Regions from separate parts of the Enterobacter dykesii genome, predicted to be linked through region 4. Evidence: predicted binding sites of a transcription regulator. Region 4 holds the regulator's gene; each other region holds the start of a gene.
The links. Region 4 encodes CRP, which controls carbon source genes, mostly activating them, when cyclic AMP is high. Its sites were predicted from a motif close to ATGTGANNNNNNTCACAT; they were not measured.
Positions count from the first base shown of each region.

Region 1: the regulator CRP is predicted to act here: its motif matches at 1,770-1,787, upstream of udp (uridine phosphorylase).
Region 2: the regulator CRP is predicted to act here: its motif matches at 2,667-2,684, upstream of cdd (cytidine deaminase).
Region 3: the regulator CRP is predicted to act here: its motif matches at 1,503-1,520, upstream of deoC (deoxyribose-phosphate aldolase).

Region 1 is NZ_CP126604.1:4,326,066-4,330,130, forward strand. It holds gene rmuC (DNA recombination protein RmuC) at 1-745, opposite strand, end outside; gene udp (uridine phosphorylase) at 885-1,646, opposite strand; gene F0320_RS20685 (dienelactone hydrolase family protein) at 1,902-2,708, shown strand; gene metE (5-methyltetrahydropteroyltriglutamate--homocysteine S-methyltransferase) at 2,755-4,065, opposite strand, start outside.
Region 2 is NZ_CP126604.1:3,050,873-3,054,937, forward strand. It holds gene F0320_RS14565 (carbohydrate porin) at 1-67, opposite strand, end outside; gene dusC (tRNA dihydrouridine(16) synthase DusC) at 426-1,358, opposite strand; gene F0320_RS14575 (CidA/LrgA family protein) at 1,526-1,921, shown strand; gene F0320_RS14580 (CidB/LrgB family autolysis modulator) at 1,918-2,613, shown strand; gene cdd (cytidine deaminase) at 2,743-3,627, shown strand; gene sanA (outer membrane permeability protein SanA) at 3,754-4,065, shown strand, end outside.
Region 3 is NZ_CP126604.1:606,324-610,388, forward strand. It holds gene F0320_RS02850 (YjjI family glycine radical enzyme) at 1-1,388, opposite strand, end outside; gene deoC (deoxyribose-phosphate aldolase) at 1,651-2,430, shown strand; gene deoA (thymidine phosphorylase) at 2,484-3,806, shown strand; gene deoB (phosphopentomutase) at 3,860-4,065, shown strand, end outside.
Region 4 is NZ_CP126604.1:4,141,858-4,145,922, reverse strand. It holds gene F0320_RS19880 (YccS/YhfK family putative transporter) at 1-699, opposite strand, end outside; gene crp (cAMP-activated global transcriptional regulator CRP) at 757-1,389, opposite strand; gene F0320_RS19870 (OsmC family protein) at 1,701-2,105, shown strand; gene F0320_RS19865 (phosphoribulokinase) at 2,172-3,041, opposite strand; gene F0320_RS19860 (YheU family protein) at 3,072-3,290, opposite strand; gene F0320_RS19855 (hydrolase) at 3,287-4,065, opposite strand, start outside.

The DNA of each region.
Region 1 (4,065 bases), 180 kb from region 4:
GCGGCAGCCGCACGATCACATCCGGCTGCATGCGTGAGCGGGCGTCGTTTTCGATACTCACCTGCGTTTCGTATTCGTACCCTTCCCGCAGGCCAGAAGCTTCCAGGACGCGGGTCAGCACCACTTCTCCCCAGTTGCCCTGGGTTTTGTTATCCCCTTTAAGCGCGCGGGTCAGGTTGACCGCTTCCTGCGCCATCTGGGCATTGAGCTGCTGGAGATTGCGAATCTCATGCGCCAGGGTGTGACGCTCGCGGGCTTCCTGACCAAAGCTGTCCTGCACCTGACGGCGAAAACCGTCAAGCTGTTCGCGCAGGGGCGTCAGCAGGCTGTTCAGGCTCTGGCGGTTCTGTTCGTCAACGCGGCGGTTGCTGTGCTCAAAAATTCGGTTGGCGAGGTTCTCAAACTGTTCGCTGAGGCGCTGCTCGCTGTTGATCATCTGGCGGATTTTGTCTTCCGCATGCAGCTGGGTGGATTCAAGGCGGGTGGTCACTTCGCGGAGATCGGCTTCCAGTGACGTGTTGATATCACGCAGGTTGCGCAGCTCGTTATTAAGCAATTCACACTCGTCGCGCCAGTGTTCGCTCAGCGCAAGCTGCTGTTTTGTCGCGCTTAAATCGGCGACCATCTCTTCTCGCTCGGCCAGCTGGTCGGCCTTCTGCTGCGCATGCTGGTAGCTGGAAATCAGCCAGCCAATCCCTAAGCCCACCAGCGCAATCACCGCGTAAATCAGGATTGAGATATCCACAATGCCCCCTGCATCAACGTATTACCCGCACAAAATAGAATTGTGCTGTATAAACGTCCAGTTTGAAAGGGTTTTCCTGCGAGGCGCTACGCAAAAAATAAAGGCCGAACGCGTCGGCCTTTGATTTCGGAAGAGAGGATTAGATCAGGCGACGCGCTGCTTCCACCACGATTTTCACTGCATGACTTTCGGTCTGCTTCATGGTTTCGGCGTTCGGGATCTCCTGCTGGGTGCGGTTAACGATCACGCCCGCCACCATACCGGCACGCAGACCCTGGCTTGCACACATGGTCAGCAGCGTTGCGGATTCCATTTCGTAGTTCATCACGCCCATGGACTGCCACTCTTCCATTGAGCCTTTGAAACGGCTTACCACGCGGCCTGAGAAGGTGTCGTAACGCTCCTGGCCCGGGTAGAAGGTGTCGGAAGAGGCGGTGACGCCCACGTGGGTAGTTGCGCCTACGGATTTCGCGGCTTCAACCAGCGCGGTGGTGCATTCGAAATCAGCCACTGCCGGGAATTCCATCGGTGCAAAGTGCAGGCTTGCGCCGTCCAGACGAACGGACGCGGTCGTGACCAGCACGTCACCGACGTTGATGTGCGGCTGGATAGCGCCGGTGGTACCGATACGCAGGAAGGTACGGATGCCCAGCTGTGCCAGCTCTTCAACAGCAATAGACGTAGACGGACCACCGATACCGGTAGAACACACGATCACCGCTTTGCCATCCAGCTCTGCGCGCCAGGTGGTGAACTCACGATGGGCAGCCAGCTTGACCGGCTTATCCATCAGCGCGGCGATCTTTTCCACACGCTCAGGATCGCCAGGGACGATAGCGAGCGTAGCCCCTTGTAAATCGTTTTTGGTGAGGCCGAGATGAAAAACATCAGACTTAGACATAGGTGACTCCTCTGTGGGTCGGTTAGTCAGAAGAAGTAAAACGGTACTTTACAGAAGCAGTAAGCATATTTTCGTGACACACCTCACCATGAATGAAAATGATTACATTGAATTTCCATAAAAAAGTGATTTACATCACATTAACAAGTTATATCGCCAGGTGCTGCACAAAAGATAGACCGTTTAAGGCACTGTGAGTTGTTAACCTGGTGTCTATATTTACCTTTGCGCTAACTCATTGGTACGGAGAATGCCATGACTGAAAAAACCGGTTTTGCACCTGCTGCGGCCCCCCATGCTTCAACCATCGTGTCGACGCCAGAAGCGGCAATTACCGCGGGCGAGACCTCCATTCCCTCGCAGGGGGAGAATATGCCTGCATATCACGCACGGCCAAAATCGGCAGACGGTCCGCTGCCCATCGTGATTGTGATTCAGGAGATATTTGGTGTTCACGAACACATTCGCGACCTCTGCCGTCGGCTGGCGCTGGAAGGGTATCTGGCCGTTGCGCCAGAGCTCTACTTCCGTCAGGGCGATCCGAACGACTACAGCGATATTCCAACACTGCTCAGCAACCTGGTCAGCAAAGTCCCGGACGCGCAGGTGCTGGCCGATCTCGATCACGTCGCCAGCTGGGCGGCGCGCAACGGCGGCGATCCGCATCGTCTTCTGGTCACCGGTTTCTGCTGGGGCGGACGCATTAGCTGGCTGTATGCCGCGCATAACCCGCAGCTCAAAGCCGCTGTCGCCTGGTACGGCAAGCTGGTGGGTGAAAAAACGCTGAATTCACCGAAACATCCGGTCGATATCGCCACGGAGTTGAACGCCCCCGTGTTAGGGCTTTACGGCGGCCAGGACACCGGTATTTCGCTTGATTCGGTAGAGACCATGCGCCATGCGCTCCGCGCGGCAAATGCGAAGGCGGAGATTGTGGTGTATCCGGATGCCGGGCACGCGTTTAACGCCGATTATCGTCCGAGCTATCACGCAGAATCAGCCAAAGATGGCTGGCAGAGAATGCTGGCGTGGTTTAGCCAGTACGGCGGTAAGAAAGCGTAATAAAAAAAGCCCGGTGGCGGCTATGCCTTACCGGGCCAACAATTCATCACGCCTGGCGCAAATTCTGTGCCGCCTTCACCATGTTCGCCAGCGCCGCGCGCGTCTCCGGCCAGCCGCGGGTTTTCAGTCCGCAGTCCGGGTTCACCCACAGGCGCTCCGCCGGGATGCGCTGGGCCGCTTTTTTCAGCAGAGCTTCAATCCACTCCACGCTCGGCACGTTCGGGGAGTGAATGTCGTACACGCCCGGCCCGATTTCATTCGGGTAGTCGAACTCTTCAAACGACTCCAGCAGCTCCATGTCTGAACGCGAGGTCTCGATGGTAATCACGTCGGCGTCCAGCGCGGCAATCGAATCCATGATGTCGTTAAATTCGCAGTAGCACATGTGGGTGTGGATCTGGGTGTCGTCCTTCGCCACCGCGGCGTTGATGCGGAACGCCTCCACGCCCCACTGCAGGTAGGCATCCCAGTCGCTGCGGCGCAGCGGCAACCCTTCGCGCAGGGCGGGCTCGTCAATCTGGATAATACCAATGCCTGCCGCTTCCAGATCCGCCACCTCATCACGCAGCGCCAGGGCGATCTGTTTGGCGATGGTTTCACGGGTCACGTCTTCACGCGGGAACGACCAGCAGAGAATAGTCACCGGACCGGTCAGCATCCCTTTTACCGGCTTGTCGGTCAGGGACTGGGCATACTTCGCCCACTCAACCGTGATCGCTTCCGGACGGCTGACGTCACCGATGACCACCGGCGGCTTGACGCAGCGGGAGCCGTAGCTCTGCACCCAGCCGTTCTGGGTAAAGACAAAGCCGTCCAGGTGCTCACCGAAGTATTCCACCATGTCGTTACGCTCGGCTTCACCGTGCACCAGCACGTCCAGCCCCAGGCGTTCCTGCTCGATAATCGCCTGCTTGATGTGTTCCGCGATGCCGGTGCGGTAGTGATTCGCATCCAGATTGCCCTTTTTAAAGTCCAGGCGCAGGCCGCGGATTTCCGTAGTCTGCGGGAAAGAACCAATTGTGGTGGTCGGCCACGCAGGCAGATTAAAGCGGGCGCGCTGTGCTTCGGCGCGCACCTCGTACGGACTCTGGCGCTGGCTGTCCTGGGCGGTGATGGCCGCCAGGCGTTTCTCCACCGCCGGGTTGTGCACGCGCGCCGAGTGACGACGCGCCTGGATCGGGGCGCTCCATTCGGTAATCGCCGCCGTGTCGCCGCTGTTCAGCGCGTCGCGCAGCAGCGTCAGCTCTTCACATTTTTGCAGGGCGAAGGCAAACCAGCTTTTCACCTCAGCATCCAGACGGGTCTCTACGCTCAGATCGATCGGGCTGTGCAGCAGCGAACAGGACGAGGCCACCCA
Region 2 (4,065 bases), 1.1 Mb from region 4:
TTTCTCCCAGAACAGGCTCCGGGGGAGCTTCAAACCCTAATACCGTTCCGTTCCAGTCTTGCGCCATCGACAGCGGGGATATCGCCAATATGGCGAACGCAAAGAGTTTATTTTTATATGCCATGATAACAACCTGTGCTTGAGTATTTTGTGCGTAACCGGCCGCAGGAAATTTTCTATTCCCTGTCGAGATTTCATTTTTTTAAAATCAGTAAAAAGCGCTAAGCCAAATTTCTCTCCTGCGTAAACGAGAGGCAAAAAAAAACCTAAGCGCTCCACAGCGAAAATGCTGTGAAACGCTTAGGTTTTGCCTGTTAACCAGTAACAATCCTGCGTTGAAAACAGTGGCACCTTAACACCGTCGCGCCACGTTGAAAACCAGAACGGTTTTCTGATTTAAAAAAGTGTGAGCAATTTAACGCTTATTATTTTGACTGAATCACCCGGGCAATATCAGACGAAGTCTGCAATGTACGAATTTCCTGAAATAATCCCAGCGCTTCATCGTACTCTTTACGTAAATAACTCAGCCACTGCTTAATTCGCGCGACGTGATACAAACCGGTATCGCCCTGCTTTTCCAGTCGGCTGTATTTTTGCAGCAACGTGACGACGTCTGCCCACGGCATTCGCGGCTCGTTATATTTCACCACCCGGCTGAGGTTCGGCACATTCAGGGCGCCGCGACCGATCATTACCGCATCGCAGCCGGTGTCCTTCAGACAGGCCTGCGCGCTCTCGTAATCCCAGATTTCGCCGTTGGCGATGACCGGAATGGTGAGGCGCTTGCGGATCTCACCGATCGCCTGCCAGTTTATGCGCTCGGCTTTATAGCCATCCTCTTTGGTGCGGCCATGCACCACCAGCTCGGTGGCCCCGGCCTGCTGCACCGCATCGGCGATCTCGAACTGCCGCGCTTCGCTGTCCCAGCCCAGGCGCACCTTCACCGTCACCGGCAAATGCGAAGGCACGGCCTCACGCATCGCTTTCGCACCGCGGTAAATCAGCTCAGGATCTTTCAGCAAGGTCGCCCCGCCGCCGCTGCCGTTAACCAGCTTCGACGGACAACCGCAGTTGAGATCCACCCCGTAAGAGCCCAGCTCAACCGCGCGGGCGGCGTTTTCCGCCAGCCATTCGGGGTACTGGCCGAGCAGCTGAATACGCACCAGCGTGCCGGAAGAGGTCCGGCTCTGGTTGTGCAGCTCGGGGCACAGGCGGAAGAAGGATTTTACCGGCAACAGCATATCGACCACGCGCAGAAATTCCGTCACGCAGAGATCGTAATCGTTCACCTCGGTCAGAAGCTCGCGCACGAGGGAGTCGAGCACGCCTTCCATTGGGGCCAGTAAAACACGCATAGCAGTACCTGTGAAAAAAGACGCGCTATAGTATCTGCTCTGTATGTATGTGGAAAGCGCGACTTTCCATTCTGGAATGTCTGGTATGCTCAAATTTCATGATGTGATCCGTGGCACATTTTTGAGTTTAATTGTATGATGAATGCGTTTCAGCAAGGACTATCACCATGAGCAAATCATTGAACATTATCTGGCAATATCTGCGCGCATTCGTCCTGATTTACGCCTGCCTGTATGCCGGGATTTTCATCGCGTCGCTGCTGCCCATCGTCATTCCCGGCAGCATTATCGGCATGCTGATCCTCTTCGTTTTGCTGGCGCTGCAAATCCTGCCCGCAAAATGGGTCAATCCCGGCTGCTTCGTCCTTATTCGCTATATGGCGCTGCTTTTCGTGCCTATCGGCGTCGGGGTCATGCAGTATTTTGATTTGCTCAAGGCCCAGTTCGGCCCGATTGTGGTCTCCTGCGCGGTCAGTACGCTGGTGGTTTTCCTGGTGGTGAGCTGGAGTTCGCATATGGTGCATGGCGAACGTAACGTGGTCGGGGAGAAAACAAAAAAATGATGGCCAATATCTGGTGGTCGCTGCCGTTAACCCTGGTGGTATTCTTCGCCGCGCGCAAGCTTGCCGCACGTTTCAAAATGCCGTTGCTGAACCCGCTGCTGGTGGCAATGGTGGTGATTATTCCGTTCCTTCTGCTCACCGGCATTCCCTACGATCGCTACTTTGCCGGCAGCAAAATCTTAAACGACCTGCTGCAGCCTGCCGTTGTGGCGCTCGCCTTTCCTTTATATGAACAGCTGCACCAGATCCGCGCCCGCTGGAAATCCATCATTACCATCTGTTTTGTGGGCAGCCTCGTGGCGATGATCACCGGAACGTCGGTGGCGCTGTTGATGGGGGCCTCGCCGCAGATTGCCGCCTCTATCCTGCCTAAATCGGTGACCACGCCTATCGCGATGGCGGTTGGCGGCAGCCTCGGCGGTATTCCGGCCATCAGCGCGATGTGCGTCATTTTCGTCGGTATTCTCGGTGCGGTGTTTGGCCACACCCTGCTAAACGGGATGCGTATTCACACTAAAGCTGCCCGGGGACTGTCGATGGGGACAGCTTCCCACGCCCTGGGCACCGCCCGCTGCGCGGAGCTGGATTATCAGGAAGGGGCGTTTAGCTCGCTGGCGCTAGTGATCTGCGGGATTATCACCTCCCTGCTGGCCCCGTTCATTTTCCCGCTGATTCTGGCGGTGATGGGCTAAAATTTGCGATGCGTCGCGCAAATTTCATTTTGATTTCATAAGTTGCATACATAATGAGAAGTGGATCACATATAAAGCCCTAACGGCTCCGTAAACTACCGATCCATTAACCTTTATGAGGCAAACGCCATGCACCCACGTTTTCAAGCTGCTTTCGCCCAGCTTGCAGAGAATTTGCAGTCAGCCCTGGCTCCCGTTCTGGCAGATGCACACTTCCCCGCCCTGCTGACCGTGGAGCAGGTCACGATGCTGAAACAGGCAACGGGACTGGACGAAGACGCGCTGGCTTTCGCACTGCTTCCTCTGGCTGCCGCCTGCGCGCGGGCCGATCTCTCCCACTTTAACGTCGGGGCCATTGCGCGCGGCGTCAGCGGCACCTGGTACTTCGGCGGCAATATGGAGTTCCTGGGCGCAACCATGCAGCAAACCGTGCACGCCGAGCAGAGCGCCATCAGCCACGCCTGGCTGCGCGGTGAAAAAGCCCTGAGCGCGATTACCGTGAACTACACCCCCTGCGGGCACTGCCGTCAGTTTATGAACGAGCTGAACAGCGGGCTGCAGCTGCGCATCAATCTGCCAGGCCGCGCGCCGCACACGCTGGGCGATTACCTGCCTGACGCGTTTGGCCCGAAAGATCTGGAGATCAAAACGCTGCTGATGGACGATCAGGACCACGGTTACGCCCTGTCCGGCGATGACCTGAGCCAGGCAGCGATTCGCGCGACGAATAAAAGCCACACGCCATACAGCAAGTCCCCTAGCGGCGTGGCGCTGCAGTGCCGTGATGGCCGAATCTTCACCGGCAGCTATGCGGAAAACGCCGCGTTTAACCCAACGCTGCCGCCGCTGCAGGGCGCGCTTAACCTGCTGAGCCTGAACGGCTATGACTATCCGGACATTCAGCGCGCCATTCTGGCAGAAAAAGCCGATGCGCCGCTGATCCAGTGGGATGCCACCGCCGCGACGCTCAAAGCGTTAGGCTGCACGACGATTGACCGCGTACTGCTGGCGTAATCCTTCCGGCGGGCAGAAATGCCCGCCAGTTTGCTGAAAAACCCCTCAGTTGAGTCGCTGTTTCTTGCGCTAACCAGGCGGGTAAAGTAGCCTGAGTTAAATTTCATCCACGAACGAGCCATCTCCATGTTAAAGCGCGTTTTTTACAGCCTGTCTGTCCTGGTCGGCATACTGCTGTTGATCGTGCTCGGTCTCGACCGCTGGATGAGCTGGAAAACCGCCCCCTACATCTTTGATGACCTGCAGGACCTGCCCTATCGTCAGGTTGGCGTGGTGCTCGGCACCGCCAAGTATTACCGCACCGGGGTGATCAACCAATATTACCGTTACCGCATTCAGGGCGCGCTGAACGCCTACAACAGCGGCAAGGTGAACTACCTGCTGCTGAGCGGCGATAACGCGCTGCAAAGCTACAATGAACCGGTGACGATGCGGAAG
Region 3 (4,065 bases), 1.0 Mb from region 4:
ACGCGGACCAGATCGTTACCCGCTACGTTGGCGGTAAATTCACGCATACCCGCCCTGAACGCGCCCAGGCAAAGCTGAACTACCGCCTGCGGGTTACGTTTTACCGTCTCATCCAGCGTCAGGATATCGCTTATCCCGGAAGAGTAGTGTTTGTGGTGAGGAGCTACCGCCAGCAAATGGCTGATGGGATCCGGCTCGTCGCCGTAGGGCAGACGCGCGCCCGGCGTGGTGCCCGAGTCGGAACTGATCCCCGACTGCGCATGGAGCATCGCGCGCTGCTTCCAGCCGTACTTTACCGGCGTGTTTTCGACAAACGCCGCAAGCTGTTCGCTGATGCGATAGCCCAGCGCGTTGGCCTGTGCATCCTTTCCGTAGCGTCCCGCTATTCCTGCTTTCTCACAGAGCGCGTTTACCGCTTCCGCCAGGCCGTACATGCCAAACATGGGCACAAACCGATCCGCATCAATCAGCCCCTCTTTTACCAGGAAGCTATTCTCAAAGAAGCCAGATTGCTCGTACAGGAAACCGCAGCGCGCATCGATGATGGCCATTTGCTGCTGGCAGTAGTGCGGGAGCGTGCGGGTGAAGAAGTCGTCAATGGATGCGCTGCGTTCAGCAATGGCTTTGAGGTTAAGGCGCACCAGGGTGCTGCCGCCGCCTGCAAGCGGCAGAGAGTTGTAACAGCTCACCACGCCGTAACGGCCTTTTGTGAAAATTTTATCATTCACTGGGCCATTAGAAATATGCGGTTTGCTGCATTCGCATATGTTTTTTGCCACCTCAAGCAGCAGGTCGTCCGGGGTGATCTCGGGATCGTAGATAAAGGTCAGGTTCGGTGCAACCTGCTTCAGCTCTGCATCGGCACGCAGAATGGCACGGGTAATGGGGCCGTCAGCAGGCCCGATGTTTGCGTGCATAAACGCATCCGGCAGCGTACGGTCGAGATAGCGCCAGAAACGTTTTACTCGGCTATCGATCTCTTCTTGTGTTAGAATTCTAACATATGGAGTTAATATCGCATCAAGCTGACCGAGATAGACCGGCATCGATGTGACGGAAGGAACATGATGGTAGAGGATGGTTAACAGCGAGAGGGCGTCGTCGAGATCTTTCGCGCCTTCCAGCTCCAGCCACGCTGAACCGTTAGCGAGAAATTTTGCGTAATCCGGCAGAACGTAACGGGGTTTGTAAGGCGCATGGCCTTCGAACATGTCGCAGATAAAACCTTCGTCCAGTGCGGCTCGTGCAGCCTCAGAAGGTGCCGGATAAGGCAGGTTGTTCTCCGCTTCCAGCGCCAGAAAATGACGTTTTTGTTCCGGGGTTAACGCCGGGCTTGTCACAATCTGCTGGCAACGTTGCTGCAGGGCGTCGGGGCTGGAGTGAGGCATATTCGCTTCCTTGAGTGTTCTGCGGATGATGACCGGATTGTAGAAAGCCAGCCTGTCGTGGCTTTTGATCCGACAGGGGGTATCGCTGCTTTAGTCGGCAATTTACGCGCTAAAGTTTGAAGAAGATCTCATTACAGTAATGCAAATTTGTACGCAGTTTTCATTAACTGTGATGAATGTCGAAGTGTGGATGCGGGTGAATGTTAGAATACTCACAGACCCGCAAGGTAAAATTTATACGGCACTGCCGTTGGAGAATGTTATGACCGATTTAACTGCAAGCAGCCTGCGCGCGTTGAAACTGATGGACCTGACCACCCTGAACGATGACGACACCAATGAGAAAGTCATCGCCCTGTGCCATCAGGCGAAAACGCCGGTGGGTAATACCGCAGCCGTTTGTATCTACCCGCGCTTTATCCCTATTGCCCGTAAGTCGCTGAAAGAGCAGGGTACGCCGGACGTGCGCATTGCAACCGTAACTAATTTCCCGCACGGCAACGACGATATCGAGATCGCGCTGGCTGAAACCCGCGCGGCGATTGCTTACGGCGCAGACGAAGTTGACGTGGTATTCCCGTACCGCGCGCTGATCGCCGGCAACGAGCAGGTCGGTTTTGACCTGGTGAAAGCCTGTAAAGACGCGTGTGCGGCGGCAAACGTGCTGCTGAAAGTGATCATCGAAACCGGCGAGCTGAAAGAAGAAGCGCTGATTCGTAAAGCATCTGAAATCTCCATCAAAGCCGGTGCGGATTTCATTAAAACCTCTACCGGTAAAGTGCCGGTGAATGCGACCCCGGAAAGCGCGCGCATCATGATGGAAGTGATCCGCGACATGGGCGTATCCAAAACCGTTGGTTTCAAACCCGCGGGCGGCGTGCGTACCGCCGAAGACGCGCAGCAGTTCCTGGCGATTGCCGATGAGCTGTTTGGCGCCGACTGGGCGGACTCCCGTCACTACCGCTTCGGCGCGTCCAGCCTGCTGGCTAGCCTGCTGAAAGCGCTGGGTCACGGCGACGGTAAGAGCGCAAGCAGCTACTAAGATTTGAATTGCCGGGTGAGCGTAGCGACCCCGGCCTACTTCGGGAGGTTACCGTGTTTCTCGCACAAGAAATTATTCGTAAAAAACGTGATGGTCATGCATTAAGCGACGAAGAGATCCGCTTCTTTATCAACGGCATTCGTGATAACACCGTCTCTGAAGGGCAGATTGCGGCTCTGGCGATGACCATTTTCTTCCACGATATGTCGATGCCTGAGCGCGTGTCGCTGACCATGGCGATGCGAGATTCAGGAACCGTTCTGGACTGGAAAAGCCTTAACCTTAACGGCCCGATTGTGGATAAACACTCCACCGGCGGCGTGGGCGATGTGACGTCTCTGATGCTCGGCCCGATGGTGGCAGCCTGCGGCGGTTATATCCCGATGATCTCCGGGCGCGGCCTGGGCCACACCGGCGGTACGCTCGACAAACTGGAAGCCATTCCGGGCTTCGATATCTTCCCGGACGACAACCGCTTCCGCGACATTATTAAAGACGTTGGTGTGGCGATTATCGGCCAGACCAGCTCTCTTGCTCCGGCAGACAAGCGTTTCTACGCGACCCGCGACATCACCGCAACCGTTGACTCCATCCCGCTGATCACCGCCTCTATCCTGGCGAAGAAACTGGCAGAAGGGCTGGACGCGCTGGTGATGGACGTGAAGGTGGGCAGCGGCGCGTTTATGCCGACGTATGAACTCTCAGAGGCACTGGCCGAAGCGATCGTGGGCGTATCCAACGGTGCGGGCGTGCGCACCACCGCGCTGCTCACCGACATGAACCAGGTGCTGGCATCCAGCGCCGGTAACGCCGTCGAAGTGCGTGAAGCCGTCCAGTTCCTGACCGGTGAATACCGCAACCCGCGTCTGTTCGACGTCACCATGGCGCTGTGCGTTGAGATGTTAATCTCCGGCAAGCTGGCCAAAGACGACGCAGAAGCCCGCGCGAAACTGCAGGCGGTGCTGGACAACGGCAAAGCGGCGGACATTTTCGGCCGCATGGTTGCAGCCCAGAAAGGCCCGACCGATTTCGTCGAAAACTACGCGAAATACCTGCCAACCGCGACGCTCAGCAAAGCGGTGTATGCCGATAGCGAAGGGTTTGTCTCTGCAATGGACACCCGTGCGCTGGGTATGGCGGTGGTCTCGATGGGCGGCGGCCGTCGTCAGGCATCGGACACCATTGATTACAGCGTCGGCTTTACCGATATGGCCCGTCTGGGCGACAGCGTTGACGGTCAACGTCCGCTGGCAGTGATCCACGCGAAAGACGAAGCCAGCTGGCAGGAAGCGGCTAAAGCGGTGAAAGCGGCTATTACGCTTGACGATAAAGCGCCGGAAACCACACCGACTGTCTATCGCCGTATCACCGAATAGCGGTATACTGATCTGATCGATAATTTTTGAAGCACTACGTACGGAGAACAATTATGAAACGTGCATTTATTATGGTGCTGGACTCATTCGGCATCGGCGCAACCGAAGATGCAGAACGTTTTGGTGACGTGGGTTCCGATACCATGGGCCATATCGCGGAAGCCTGTGCAAAAGGCGAAGCGGACAACGGTCGTAAAGGCCCTCTGACTCTACCTAACCTGACCCGCCTCGGGCTGGTGAAAGCGCATGAAGGTTCTAC
Region 4 (4,065 bases):
CTGGAAGGTGCGCAGCAGCCGCTTGTACTCGTGGTTCTTGTTGGCGGCGAGCATATGCAGCTGCTGATAGCACTGGCTTATGAGATCCACTACCTTCTGCTGGCGCGTCAGCAGCGGCGGTAAGGATTTTTCCGGATCGGTATGCTGGGTGAGCAGGGTGTATTTGGCTTCGCAGTAATCCGCAAGCTGCACATAGAGCAGGCTCAGGGATTCACGCAGCGGCTGCTCCCGCCACAGCCAGAACCAAAACCAGTTAAACAGCCCGTACCATAATGTCCCCAGGGCGTAGATCAGCAGCGGCTCCCACACCGGCATGTTCCCGGCGAGGCTCAGCGTGAAAATGGCCGCAATCAGCGAAGCGGGAAGCAGGCGGGCATGCAGCGAACTGATTTCCGCCGTGACGCCAAGGGTCATCGCCAGCACGGTCAGGATCAGCGGCAGCGGGATATCCCGGGCAAGCAGAAGCTGCACGGCGAGGCTACACCCGGCAAACAGGCAGCCGCCGATAATCAGGCGTTTGAAAAAGCGCTTATGCGGCGTGTCAAGACCGGCAATATTGCAGCAGGCGGGCACGAGGGAGAACAGCAGACCTTGCTGAAGATGTCCGAGGATCAGGCCTATGGCCACAGGAAGACACAACACCAGCGTTTGTCGCAGTGCGTAGTTAACTTCCGGGTGATAGATCAGCCTGCGCCACATGGGGAGTAGAGACAAAAACGGCGTGACACCTTGCGATGGCACGCCGTTTAAGCGGAATTAACGCGTTCCGTAGACCACGATGGTTTTACCGTGGGCGGAGATCAGGTTTTGATCTTCCAGCATTTTCAGGATACGGCCCACTGTTTCACGGGAGCAACCGACGATCTGACCAATTTCCTGACGGGTAATTTTTATTTGCATGCCGTCCGGGTGGGTCATGGCGTCTGGCTGTTTCGCCAGGTTCAGCAGGGTTTGCGCGATACGGCCGGTAACGTCCAGGAAGGCGAGGTTACCCACTTTCTCTGACGTCACCTGCAGACGGCGCGCCATCTGGGAAGAAAGACGCATCAGGATGTCAGGGTTAACCTGAATCAGCTGACGGAACTTCTTGTAAGAAATTTCAGCCACTTCACATGCTGTCTTTGCACGAACCCAGGCGCTACGTTCCTGGCCCTCTTCAAACAGGCCCAGTTCACCGATGAAATCGCCCTGGTTCAGATAAGAAAGGATCATCTCTTTCCCTTCTTCATCTTTGATCAGCACTGCCACCGAGCCTTTAACGATGTAATACAACGTTTCCGCTTTTTCACCCTGGTGAATCAGCGTGCTCTTCGATGGGTACTTATGAATGTGGCAATGAGACAAGAACCATTCGAGAGTCGGGTCTGTTTGCGGTTTGCCAAGCACCATGCGCTGTTATCCTCTGTTATAAGCTGTCACCAGAGTCATCAGATGCATCCGGACTCTGGGGTTGCAATCGAATTCTTACCCATACCCTGGGAAGTCGGCTACCGTAACGTTTCGCAGCCAGTAAAGTTTGATGTCCTCTGCATACATGTGTAACGTCAATGTATTACTGTAGCATCCTGAGTGTTTTAGCATAGCTTTCGCCGCGTGTCTCCTGGTGTCTCGCTTCAGCATGATGCAGGTCGCCTTCCATTGCGAGAAATGTAACGCACGCGTAATCTGTCACCAAAAATGCAACGTTGGAGTTAATGAATATGCAAGCGCGCGTGAAATGGGTTGAAGGTTTAACGTTCCTGGGCGAGTCCGCGTCAGGACACCAGATTTTGATGGACGGTAACTCCGGCGATAAAGCGCCAAGCCCAATGGAAATGGTGCTGATGGCGGCAGGCGGATGCAGCGCGATTGACGTAGTGTCGATTCTGCAAAAAGGTCGTCATGACGTGACGGATTGTGAGGTTAAACTCACGTCAGAACGTCGCGAAGAGGCGCCACGCCTGTTCACCCATATTAACCTGCACTTTGTGGTCACCGGTAAAGAGCTGAAAGACGCGGCGGTCTCGCGTGCGGTGGACCTGTCTGCGGAGAAGTACTGCTCTGTGGCGTTAATGCTGGAGAAAGCGGTAAAAATCACGCATTCGTATGAAGTGATCGAGGCGTGATTGATGGGGCATCGTGCGTGTTGATGCCCTCACCCTAACCCTCTCCTACAGGGAGAGGGAACATGCTCACGCGATCTGTTTCCCTTCCATCAGTCGCTCCACCAGCGGCGTCATGATGAGCTCCATCGCCAGCCCCATTTTTCCGCCCGGCACGACTAACGTATTCATGTGCGAAATAAACGAGCCCTGCAGCATTGCCAGCAGCCACGGGTAATCAATGCCTGCGAGATTGCGGAAATGGATCACCACAAAGCTCTCATCCAGCGACGGGATGCTTTTAGCGGCAAACGGGTTTGAGGTGTCCACCGTCGGCACGCGCTGGAAGTTGATATGGGTGCGGGAAAACTGCGGCGTCAGGAAGTTAATGTAATCCTCCATGGAGCGCACCACGGAGTCCATCACTGCCTCTCGCGAATGGCCGCGCTCGCTCATGTCGCGGGTCAGCTTCTGGATCCACTCCAGGTTAACGATAGGGACCACGCCGACCAGCAGATCCACATGGCGCGCCACGTCGTGTTGAGGGGTGACCACGCCGCCGTGCAATCCCTCGTAAAACAGGACGTCGGTGGGTTCCGGCAGCGACTGCCACGGGGTAAAGGTTCCCGGTACCTGATTCCAGGGTACGGCTTCATCATAGGTGTGCAGATACTTGCGGGACTGCCCTTTGCCGCTCTTACCGTACTCTATAAAGGTTTGTTCCAGCAGGCCGAAGTCATTGGCTTCCGGGCCGAAGTAGCTGATGTGTTTACCCGAATCGCGCGCCTTACGAATGGCCATGTCCATCTCCGGACGCGTGTAGCGGTGAAAGCTGTCGCCTTCGACCTCCGCCGCGCGGAGATTCAGCTGGGCGAAAATCTTGCGAAATGCGAGGCTGGTGGTGGTGGTTCCCGCACCACTCGACCCCGTAACGGCAATAACCGGATGTCTGGCAGACATAGCAACTCCCTGACTGAAAAGGGTGGAAGATCAGCCGTGAAACGCGTTGCGGGGCATGATATTGACCGTCTCATGCAGTTCTGACCACACCAGCACCACGTCGCCGCTTTTCAGCTGGCGCTTAACATCGTTGACCTTTTGCTCAAGCGAGCGTTCCTGTTCACCATAATCGGTGCCTTCGCGTAATACAAAGCTTTCAATCAGATTATCGAGCGTAATGGGCGCCAGATCCTGCCAGGGAATAATCATTTTGCACCGTCCAGATAAGGGGTTAGCCAGTCAGGAATACGCGTCTCAAGCCACATTTTCGGGCGGCGCAGCGTGCCGCCGATAAACCCGACGTGGCCGCCATGCTCGGTCAACTGATAGTGAACGTTGTCGGGCAGGAATTCCTGAGCGGGGATCGAGTGATGATCCATAAACGGGTCATCTTTGGCATGAATAATCAGCGTTGGCTGCGTAATCTTGCTGAGCAGCGGCATGGCGCTGCACTGACGATAATAGTCAATCGCATCGGCGAAGCCGTGGATTTTCGCGGTGATCAGGTCGTCGAACTCGCGGATACGACGCACCTTTTTCAACTGGCGCAGGCTGACCGGCAGGGTATCCGGGTAGGCCTTCAGCTTACGCGCCGCGTTGGCCTTCAGAAGGTTGAGCAGGTAGCGCTGGTAGACGCGGGAAAAGCCTTTATCCATGTGGTAGCTGCACTGCTCAAGCATAAACGGCGCGGAGACAATGACGGCGGCATCCAGCGGGACGCTTTCACCCTCTTTAGCCAGCAGGCAGGCCAGCATATTTCCGCCCAGCGAGTAGCCTACGGCGGCCGTTGGCACGGTGCCATAATTTTCCCGCAGCCAGTGTAAAAACCACGTCCCGTCTTCGGTTTCACCCGAGTGATAAATGCGTTTCTGGCGATTCGGTTCACCGCTGCAGCCGCGAAAATGCATCACCACGCCGAGCCAGCCGCGCGCTTTTGCCGCCTCAATTAGCCCATGGGCATACGGGCTGTGCAGGCTGCCTTCCA